DNA from 3 places in the Ornithinibacillus jepli genome. Region 2 is predicted to be linked to each of the others. Evidence: predicted binding sites of a transcription regulator. Region 2 holds the regulator's gene; each other region holds the start of a gene.
The links. The regulator LexA, encoded in region 2, represses DNA repair genes until DNA is damaged. The targets are predictions, from matches to a motif close to CGAACATATGTTCG.
Positions count from the first base shown of each region.

Region 1: a site for LexA is predicted at 1,195-1,208, ahead of uvrB (excinuclease ABC subunit UvrB). Genes of this name have one in related genera too.
Region 3: a site for LexA is predicted at 1,933-1,946, ahead of AB1K81_RS06010 (DNA polymerase IV). Genes of this name have one in related genera too.

Region 1 is NZ_JBFEGG010000003.1:358,242-361,535, forward strand. It holds gene AB1K81_RS13540 (MGDG synthase family glycosyltransferase) at 1-1,097, shown strand, start outside; gene uvrB (excinuclease ABC subunit UvrB) at 1,276-3,261, shown strand; gene uvrA (excinuclease ABC subunit UvrA) at 3,269-3,294, shown strand, end outside.
Region 2 is NZ_JBFEGG010000001.1:942,085-945,378, forward strand. It holds gene glnA (type I glutamate--ammonia ligase) at 1-1,223, shown strand, start outside; gene lexA (transcriptional repressor LexA) at 1,372-1,995, opposite strand; gene AB1K81_RS04890 (YneB family resolvase-like protein) at 2,270-2,917, shown strand; gene AB1K81_RS04895 (DUF896 domain-containing protein) at 3,002-3,238, shown strand.
Region 3 is NZ_JBFEGG010000001.1:1,155,524-1,158,817, reverse strand. It holds gene AB1K81_RS06020 (acyl-CoA carboxylase subunit beta) at 1-547, shown strand, start outside; gene AB1K81_RS06015 (M20/M25/M40 family metallo-hydrolase) at 568-1,686, shown strand; gene AB1K81_RS06010 (DNA polymerase IV) at 1,964-3,199, shown strand.

The DNA of each region.
Region 1 (3,294 bases), on a different contig from region 2:
AATCGAACTCAAAGAGCGATGCACTATTACTACCATTTATGCAAATTCCTACTGGCCATCACCATGTTGCAGATGCAGTTATGGAAGAATTAGACCGAACTGCACAAGAGATTAACTGTGAAAAGGTCGATATTTTATCTTATAGCTATGGGAAGGTAGAAAAGATTGTTTCTACTACATATTTAAATTGGATTAAAATGTTGCCTAAAGCATATGACTTACTCTATAACCGATTAGCTGTAAAGAATCAGTCGAAGCGATCAAGGCAGCTTTTATACGAAGCAATATTTCTATCCTTTTTCAAGAAATTAATGAAAGAAACAGAACCAAGAATTCTTTTTAATACTCATTGCCTTCCTTCAAACATAGCAAGCATTTTGAAGCAAAAAGGAAAACTTCATGCTATAACAGTTAATGTCTATACCGATTTTTTTATCAATCGAGTGTGGGGAATTGAGGGTATCGATTATCATTTAGTTCCTTCTATTACGGTCAAAGAATTTTTATTAAAATTAGGTGTAAATGAAGATAGGATTTTAATTACTGGAATTCCTGTCCATCCTGTCTTTCGAATCGATAGTAAAAGTAAGAGTAGTGAAAAGCTCCATGTGTTAATAACAGGGGGGAGCTTAGGTGTAGGATCGATAGAAAAGATTATTCCAACCCATCCTGAGATTAAATATACTGTCCTTTGTGGTCAAAATGAAAAACTATATCATGATCTACTAGAATGGAACCATCCATATGTTGAACCTATTCAGTATGTGGAGAGTAAAGAGGAAATGAATAGTTGGTATAATAAGGTGGATGCGGTAATAACGAAGCCTGGTGGAGTAACGATAAGTGAATGTTTGATGAAGCGGATTCCAATTTTTACTTGCAACGCTTTACCAGGGCAAGAAAAGGTAAACGAAATGGAATTAACAGATCTAGGTGTTATTAATCCTTTAAATCCATTTTTAAGTATGGAGAAACAAGTAAAAGATTTCTTTCAGGACAAAGATAAACAAAGACTTTATAAAGAAAAATTACACTTGTATCATCAATATTTAGAGGAAAAAACCTTATCTGAGATTTTGTTACGTATATGTAACTAACAAGAATTCAACTGTTCTTTTAGCAGTTGTTTTTCTTTTGTCTAATTTCTTGAATAGTAAGGATAAAATAGTTAGTATGTATATATAACAAAATAATCGAATGTTCGTTCGCATTTATGTTAAAATATATGGTAGATTATGGTACACTTATTTGTAGGTTAAAGGATGGAGGGAGAACATGGAAAATAATAAATTTGAATTAGTTTCAAAATACGAGCCAAAAGGAGACCAACCAAAAGCGATTCAAGAATTAGTCGATAAGGTGCTTGCTGGTCAGCGCCATCAAACATTGCTAGGAGCAACAGGTACTGGTAAGACATTTACTATATCTAATGTAGTAAAAGAAATAAATCGACCGACTTTAGTCATTGCTCATAATAAAACATTGGCAGGTCAATTGTATAGTGAATTCAAGGAATTTTTTCCTAATAATGCTGTAGAATATTTTGTTAGCTATTATGATTATTATCAACCAGAGGCATATGTCCCTTCCACCGATACGTTTATTGAAAAAGATGCCAGTATTAATGATGAAATTGATAAATTAAGGCACTCAGCTACTTCTGCCCTTTTTGAGCGTAATGATGTATTAATTGTGGCGAGTGTTTCTTGTATATATGGCTTAGGTAATCCTGAAGAATATAGTGCACAAGTGCTATCCCTTCGCATGGGAATGGAAAAAGATCGTGACCAACTCCTTCGTGATTTAGTAGATATACAGTATGCACGAAATGATATCGACTTCCAACGCGGGACGTTCCGTGTTCGTGGTGATTCTGTAGAGATTATTCCTGCTTCCCGTGAAGAACACTGTTTACGTATTGAATTTTTTGGTGATGAAATTGATAGGATTCGAGAAGTTGATGCTTTAACTGGTGAAATTATTGGAGACAGAGAGCATGTTGCAATATTTCCTGCTTCCCACTTCGTAACACGTGAAGAAAAGTTAAAGCTAGCTATTGCCAACATTGAAAAGGAATTGGAAGAACGCTTAGAAGAGCTTCGTAGTCAAAATAAATTATTAGAAGCACAACGTTTAGAACAAAGAACAAATTATGATTTAGAAATGATGCGAGAGATGGGTTTTTGCTCTGGAATCGAAAACTATTCAAGACATCTAACTTTACGAGAATCTGGTGCAACACCTTATACTTTATTAGATTATTTTCCTGAAGACTTTTTAGTAGTTGTGGATGAATCTCATGTTACGTTGCCGCAAATTCGTGGGATGTATAATGGCGACCAAGCTCGTAAGCAAGTTTTAGTTGACCACGGTTTCCGCTTACCTTCGGCGTTAGATAACAGACCACTTAAGTTTGACGAATTTGATAAGAAAGTAAAACAAATTATTTTTGTTTCTGCAACACCTGGTCCTTATGAGCTAGAACATACACCACAAATGACCGAGCAAATTATTCGACCTACTGGTTTACTCGATCCGAAAGTAGAAGTTCGTCCAATTGAAGGACAGATTGATGACTTAATCGCTGAAATTAATGCTCGGACAGCGAAAAATGAACGTGTGTTAGTAACTACATTAACGAAGAAAATGTCTGAGGATTTAACAGATTATCTAAAGGAAATAGGAATCAAAGTTGCTTACTTGCATAGTGAAATTAAAACATTAGAGCGAATTGAAGTAATTCGTGACCTTCGTGTAGGTAAATTTGATGTTCTGATTGGAATTAATTTACTACGAGAAGGATTAGATATTCCGGAAGTTTCATTAGTGGCTATTTTAGATGCTGACAAAGAAGGTTTCTTACGCTCAGAACGGTCCCTTATTCAGACGATGGGACGTGCCGCACGTAACGCGAACGGCCAAGTTATTATGTACGCGGATAAGATAACGGATTCCATGCAAAAGGCGATTGAAGAGACGGAACGCCGACGTAAAATTCAAATGGAATACAATGAAAAACATAATATTACGCCGACAACGATTAAGAAGGACGTTCGAGATATTATACGAGCAACCGTTGCTTCTGAAGATGGTGCAGAATATGAGGAAAAATCAAAGAGTCTAGCAAAGCTTACGAAGAAAGAAAGAGAAAAGGTTATCGAAAGTATGGAAAAAGAAATGCGAGAAGCTGCCAAAGCGCTTGACTTTGAAAAGGCTGCGGAACTTAGAGATATATTATTTGAACTTAAAGCGGAAGGATGACCAATAAATGCCAAGTAAAATGATTGATATTAA
Region 2 (3,294 bases):
CATTAAGTCAATTGGAAAAAGCTCTTGATAATAAGATGATGTTTGACGGTTCTTCAATTGAAGGTTTTGTTCGCATTGAAGAGTCTGACATGTATCTTTATCCTGACTTAGATACATTTGTTGTGTTCCCTTGGACTTCTGAAAAAGGTAAGGTTGCACGCTTTATTTGTGATATTTATCGTCCTGATGGTACACCATTTGAAGGTTGCCCTCGTTATAACTTAAAGCGTAATCTGAAGAAAATGGAAGAATTAGGCTTTGATGCATTTAATATTGGAACAGAACCGGAATTTTTCCTATTCAAATTAGATGAAAAGGGAGAGCCTTCATTAGAACTAAATGACCATGGTGGATATTTCGACTTAGCTCCTACTGATTTAGGAGAAAATTGCCGTCGTGACATCGTGTTAGAATTAGAAGAAATGGGCTTTGAAATTGAAGCATCCCACCATGAAGTTGCTCCAGGGCAACACGAGATTGACTTTAAATATTCCGACGCATTAAAACATGCTGATGATATCCAAACATTTAAACTAGTAGTTAAAACAATTGCTAGAAAGCATAATCTACATGCAACATTTATGCCAAAACCATTATTTGGTGTAAACGGATCTGGTATGCATACAAATATGTCTTTATTTAAAGGTAATGAAAATGCATTTTACAATCCGAGTGGAGATTTAGAATTAAGCGAAACTGCTTATCAATTTATTGCGGGTATTGTAAAACATGCAACTGGATTTACAGCTGTTACAAACCCTACTGTTAACTCTTATAAACGCCTAGTACCTGGTTATGAAGCACCAAGCTATGTAGCATGGTCAGCAGCTAATAGAAGCTGTCTAATGCGTATTCCGAACTCTCGTGGACTAAGTACTCGTGTTGAAGCAAGAAGCGTCGATCCAGCTGCTAATCCTTATATGGCATTATCAGTATTATTAGCTGCGGGTCTTGATGGAATCCGTAACAATTTAACACCGCCTCCTGCAGTAGATCGTAACATCTATGTTATGTCAAAAGAAGAACGCGATGAAGTTGGTATTAAAGATTTACCATCATCTTTAATTGATGCATTACAAGAACTGAAAAACGATGAAGTAATCGTGGAATCTCTTGGTGAGCATTTATTTGAACACTATATTGAAGCAAAAGAGATAGAATGGGATATGTTTAGAACGAGCGTCCATCCTTGGGAGAGAGATCAATATCTAACTAACTATTAATAATAAAAAACCGGTAATTTAAAGGCAACCCCTTTAGTTTACCGGTTTTGTTTGCAAATAATAGTACTATACTGAAATAACTAGAACTAACGCCTATTGCTTAAGAGAGCAATAGGCGTTAGTTAATTTTATAGGGGAAATATCTTTATTAATGAATGTGGCGATACAAGCCAACTACTTTACCGAGTATGGATACATTTTTATATATTAATGGTTCCATCGTAGTATTTTCAGGTTGCAAGCGAATATGATCCTTTTCTTTAAAAAATCGTTTTACAGTTGCTTCGTCATCTTCGGTCATTGCTACAACAATATCACCGTTTTGAGCAGTATTTTGTTGTTTGACGATGACCATATCACCGTCTAAAATACCTGCCTCTATCATACTCTCACCATCAATTACAAGTACAAATAGATTTTCATCTGGACCTGCAGTCGAACTAGGAATTGGTACAAATTCTTCAATGTTTTCAACAGCAGTTATCGGGATACCAGCTGTTACTTTACCAATGACAGGTGCATATCGAGCTTCGTCTCTAGGAATATTACTTTCCTCATCTAAATCTAGTATTTCAATAGCTCTAGGTTTAGTAGGATCACGTCGTATAAATCCTTTACTTTCTAGTCTAGAAAGGTGTCCATGAACAGTGGAGCTCGAGGCAAGGCCTACTGCTTCAGCAATCTCTCGAACAGATGGTGGATAGCCCTTTAATTTGACTTGTTCTTTTATGTATTCAAGTATTGCTTGTTGTCTAGTTGATAATTTAGTCATCTATTAAACACCTCGCACATATAATTTATTATTGCTAGTTTATCATCGATAAGAAAAAAAAGCAAACATTCGTTCGAAAAAAACTGTTGACAAGAGCGTATGTTCTGTTATACTAAAAATACGAACAGAGGTTCTTGTAATGTAAAGAAGAAGGGATGATGGAGAAATGTTTGGTAAAGTAAATTTGACAGATTTATTTTATATTGTTGGTTTTGCTTTAACATTAGGATTCTTATACCTTTCATTAATTAGTGCATAATAGGAGAATTATAAATTGAATGTAATTATTTACTGCCGTGTGAGTACAGATAAAAAAGTTCAAGAGACATCATTAGCTAGACAAAAAGAAGAATTACTTCAATTGGCTAATCGGTATCAGTTTAATGTCATCAAGTGCATAGAAGAAAGAGCAAGTGGATATGAAGTGGAACGTGATGGGGTTTTTGATATGCTAGAGTCATTTGAAAATGGACAAGCAGAAGCTCTTTTAATTCAAGATGAGACAAGACTTGGCCGGGGCAATACAAAAATAGCTTTATTTCATCAACTAACTAAACTCAACGTCCAAATTTTTAGTTCGATTCATGATGGGGAGCTTGAGTTATCTGAATCTGATTCAATGGTACTGGCTATTGTAGGGATTGTTGAAGAGTATCAACGGAAGATACATAACTTAAAAATTAAGCGAGGAATGAAAAAGGCTATAGCTAATGGGTATAAACCTGCTCATAACCTTACTAATCAACATTTATCACCAGGTAGAGAACGGAAAGAAGTGCCAATTGAAGAGATTATTCGATTACGAAATAATAACCTTACGTTCAGTGAAATAGCAAAGACCTTAAATGGTCTGGGTTACGAAGTATCGAAGGCTACAATCCATCGAAGATATCAAGAATACCAAATAATTGATTCAGATTAACTGAAAAGGTAATATTAAAAAGCAAGAGCATCCAATGTTCTTGCTTTTTAATATTTTCATGATATGAACCTAGGAGGTTACTATATGATTTCACAAGATAAACTTGACCGAATTAATGCGTTAGCTAAAAAGGCAAAAACTGCTGAAGGATTGACGAAGGAAGAACAAAAAGAACAGAAAACATTACGGGAAGAATATTTAGGAAATGTACGAAATTCCTTTAAAAATCAGTTGAAAACAATGACAGTTATTGATCCAAAAGGCAATGATGTGACACCGAAAAAACTTCGTGATATGCAGGAAAGAAACCAAAAACACTAGACATAGTAATGCTATATTAAGGAATACTAGAAATATGGTAGGCTGTCATTACTTAT
Region 3 (3,294 bases), 210 kb from region 2:
TGATATTGATTCTAGTGACAAGGCAGCTCGATTCATCCGTTTTTGTGATTGTTTTAATATTCCAATTATAACGTTTGAAGATGTAACAGGGTTCTTTCCTGGCATAAAACAGGAGCATGGTGGTATCATACGACATGGAGCAAAAATATTATATGCTTATTCTGAAGCAACTGTTCCTAAGCTAACGGTTATTGTAAGAAAAGCTTATGGTGGTGCTTATGTTGCATTAAATAGTAAGTCAATTGGAGCAGATTTAGTTTATGCATGGCCAAATGCAGAAATTGCGGTTATGGGACCAGAAGGAGCAGCGAATATAATTTTTGCCAAAGAGATTGCAGCTAGTTCAGCCCCTGAAAAGACACGTCAAGAAAAGATAAATACATATCGAGAAAAGTTCGCTAATCCATATGTTGCAGCAAAATTAGGTATGGTTGACGATGTTATCGATCCTAGGGAAACTCGAATGAAGCTAATCCAAGGGTTAGAAATGTTACAAAATAAGAAAGAGGATCGCCCGAGAAAAAAACACGGCAATATTCCTCTTTAATACTAGGAGGTTTAGACAACATGGTAAATAAAGACAGAGTAGTGAATGAATTTATGGAACTTGTCCAAGTGGATTCCGAGACAGGTTATGAAGCGGAAATAGCGGAAGTGTTGAAAAAGAAATTTCAAGAGTTAGGATTAGAAGTTTTAGAAGACCATGCAAAAGAAAAAACTGGTCACGGAGCTAATAATCTTATTTGCACGTTAAAAGGAACGAAGGATGGCGTTGACCCGATTTATTTTACATCCCATATGGATACAGTAGTACCTGGTAAAGGAATTAAACCTTCAATTAAGGATGGGTACATTGTATCTGATGGTACAACTATACTTGGAGCAGATGATAAAGCAGGGCTAGCAGCAATGCTTGAAGCAATACGTACAATACAGGAAAATAATTTGGAACATGGCGATGTACAATTTGTTATTACAGTAGGAGAAGAGTCGGGACTAGTAGGAGCAAAAGCTCTTGAGCCTTCTATGATTAACGCAAAATTCGGATATGCTTTAGACAGTAATGGAAATGTAGGAGATATTATTGTTGCTGCTCCGACTCAAGCAAAAATAAATACAATCATTAAGGGGAAAACCGCACATGCTGGAGTTGCACCTGAAAAGGGAGTTTCTGCAATTACAATAGCAGCTAAAGCAATTGCAAAAATGCCTCTAGGACGTATTGATGAAGAAACTACTGCTAATATTGGTCGATTCGAAGGTGGAAAACAAACAAATATTGTAGTGGATCATGTTGAAATACTAGCCGAAGCCCGTTCCCTTGTACTAGAAAAAATGGAAGCACAAGTTGCAGCTATGAAGGATGCTTACGAAACTACTGCAAGAGAGATGGGCGGAGAAGCTGTTGTTGATATTAAAGTCATGTACCCTGGATTTAAACAACAAGCAGGGGACCAAGTGGTAGAAGTAGCAAGAAGAGCTGCAGCAACAATCGGAAGGGAAAGTAATCTACTAAAGAGCGGTGGCGGCAGTGATGCAAACGTAATTGCTGGACTTGGAATCCCGACTGTTAATTTAGCAGTTGGTTATGAAGAGATTCATACGACTAACGAACGCATTCCAGTCAAAGAATTAGTGAAAGTAACTGAATTGGTAACTGCTATTATTAAAGAGGTAGCAAAATAATACCATGATAACGATATATAAATAACATTAGGGGGACCATTGCTTTGGTTTCTCTGATGTTTTTTATTTATAGAGAAAAATCTTATGATAGATAATAGTTTCTTAATATCCACTAAATAGAACTTAAATAACAAAAAAAAGGGTTAAATTTATTTCAAAAGCGAATTAGGTGCGCGATATTCTGCTATCTGTTACCTAAAATGCTTTTGGGACAACGACTCGTTAAACTATGCTATAATATAAGTAGAAACAATTGTTCGGGAAGGTGTTAAAGCGTATGAAGTATAATAGAGCGCGGATAATTTTCCACCTAGATATGAATAGCTTTTATGCCTCGGTAGAAATGGCCTATAATCCATCGTATAAGGGGAAACCATTAGCAGTGGCAGGTAACCCTGAAGAACGTAGAGGGATTATTATCACAAGTAATTATGAGGCTAGGGCAAAAGGTGTTAAAACTACTATGCCTATCTGGCAGGCTAAAAAACTATGCCCAGAATTAATTGTTATCCGCCCAAACTTCGAACGGTATCGATTTGCATCAAGAGAGATGTTTAAAATTTTAAATTCCATTACACCATTTGTAGAACCAGTATCAATAGATGAAGGTTATATGGATGTGACAGATGCAACATCTCCTTCTAATACAATACGATTAGCAGAAGAATTACAACAGAAAATTAAGAAGGAGCTCGATTTACCTTGTAGCATTGGTATTGCTCCTAATAAATTTTTAGCTAAGATGGCTTCTGATATGAAAAAGCCTATGGGAATTACAGTGTTAAGGAAGCGTGACATACCGGCAAAATTATGGCCTTTACCAGTAGGAGAGATGTATGGAGTAGGGAAGAAGACAGCAGAAAAGCTAAATACGATTGATATTGATACTATTGGTGATCTTGCGGAAGCGGATGTTTATCAACTGAAGCAACTGTTAGGCATTAACGGAGAGCGTTTAAAAAATCGCGCCAATGGTATTGACATAAGACCGGTTGATCCAGATGCAGTAAATGAGTTCAAAAGCATTGGTAGTTCTGAAACCTTGCCTACGGATACTACGGATATAGTGGAAATAAGAGGTCTATTAACAGCATTGGCAGATAATGTAGAGATAAGAATGAAAAGGAAGCAAGCAGCTGGAAGGTCTGTACAATTATCTATTCGTTACCATGACCGAAGAACCATAACTAGAAGCAAAAAGCTTCCTAATTATATTGAGAAGAAAGAAGATATTCTAAAAGTAGTATTTGAACTTTTTGAAAATCATTGGAATCAAGAACCGATACGTTTATTAGGTGTAACGGTGCAGGATATTGAGGAAAAACAAAATATTGTAAAGCAACTTGATTTATTTACGTATAGTAAGGATGCAGAGAAAGAAAAACTGTATAATGCTATTGATAAACTGACAGAAAAGTTCGGGAAAAATCCGTTTGTAGAGATCAAAGAAGATAATCATCAGCAACCAAGAACTAGTTTTCAAAAAGACTTTCTAGACGATTTTAAAATGTAGGCTCGAGTAATATTACTAGTTATCAAGAGAATTTTAATAAGAAGCGTTGATTGGTTAACAGGGTCTATGTATGTATTACAAAAAAATGAGTAAGG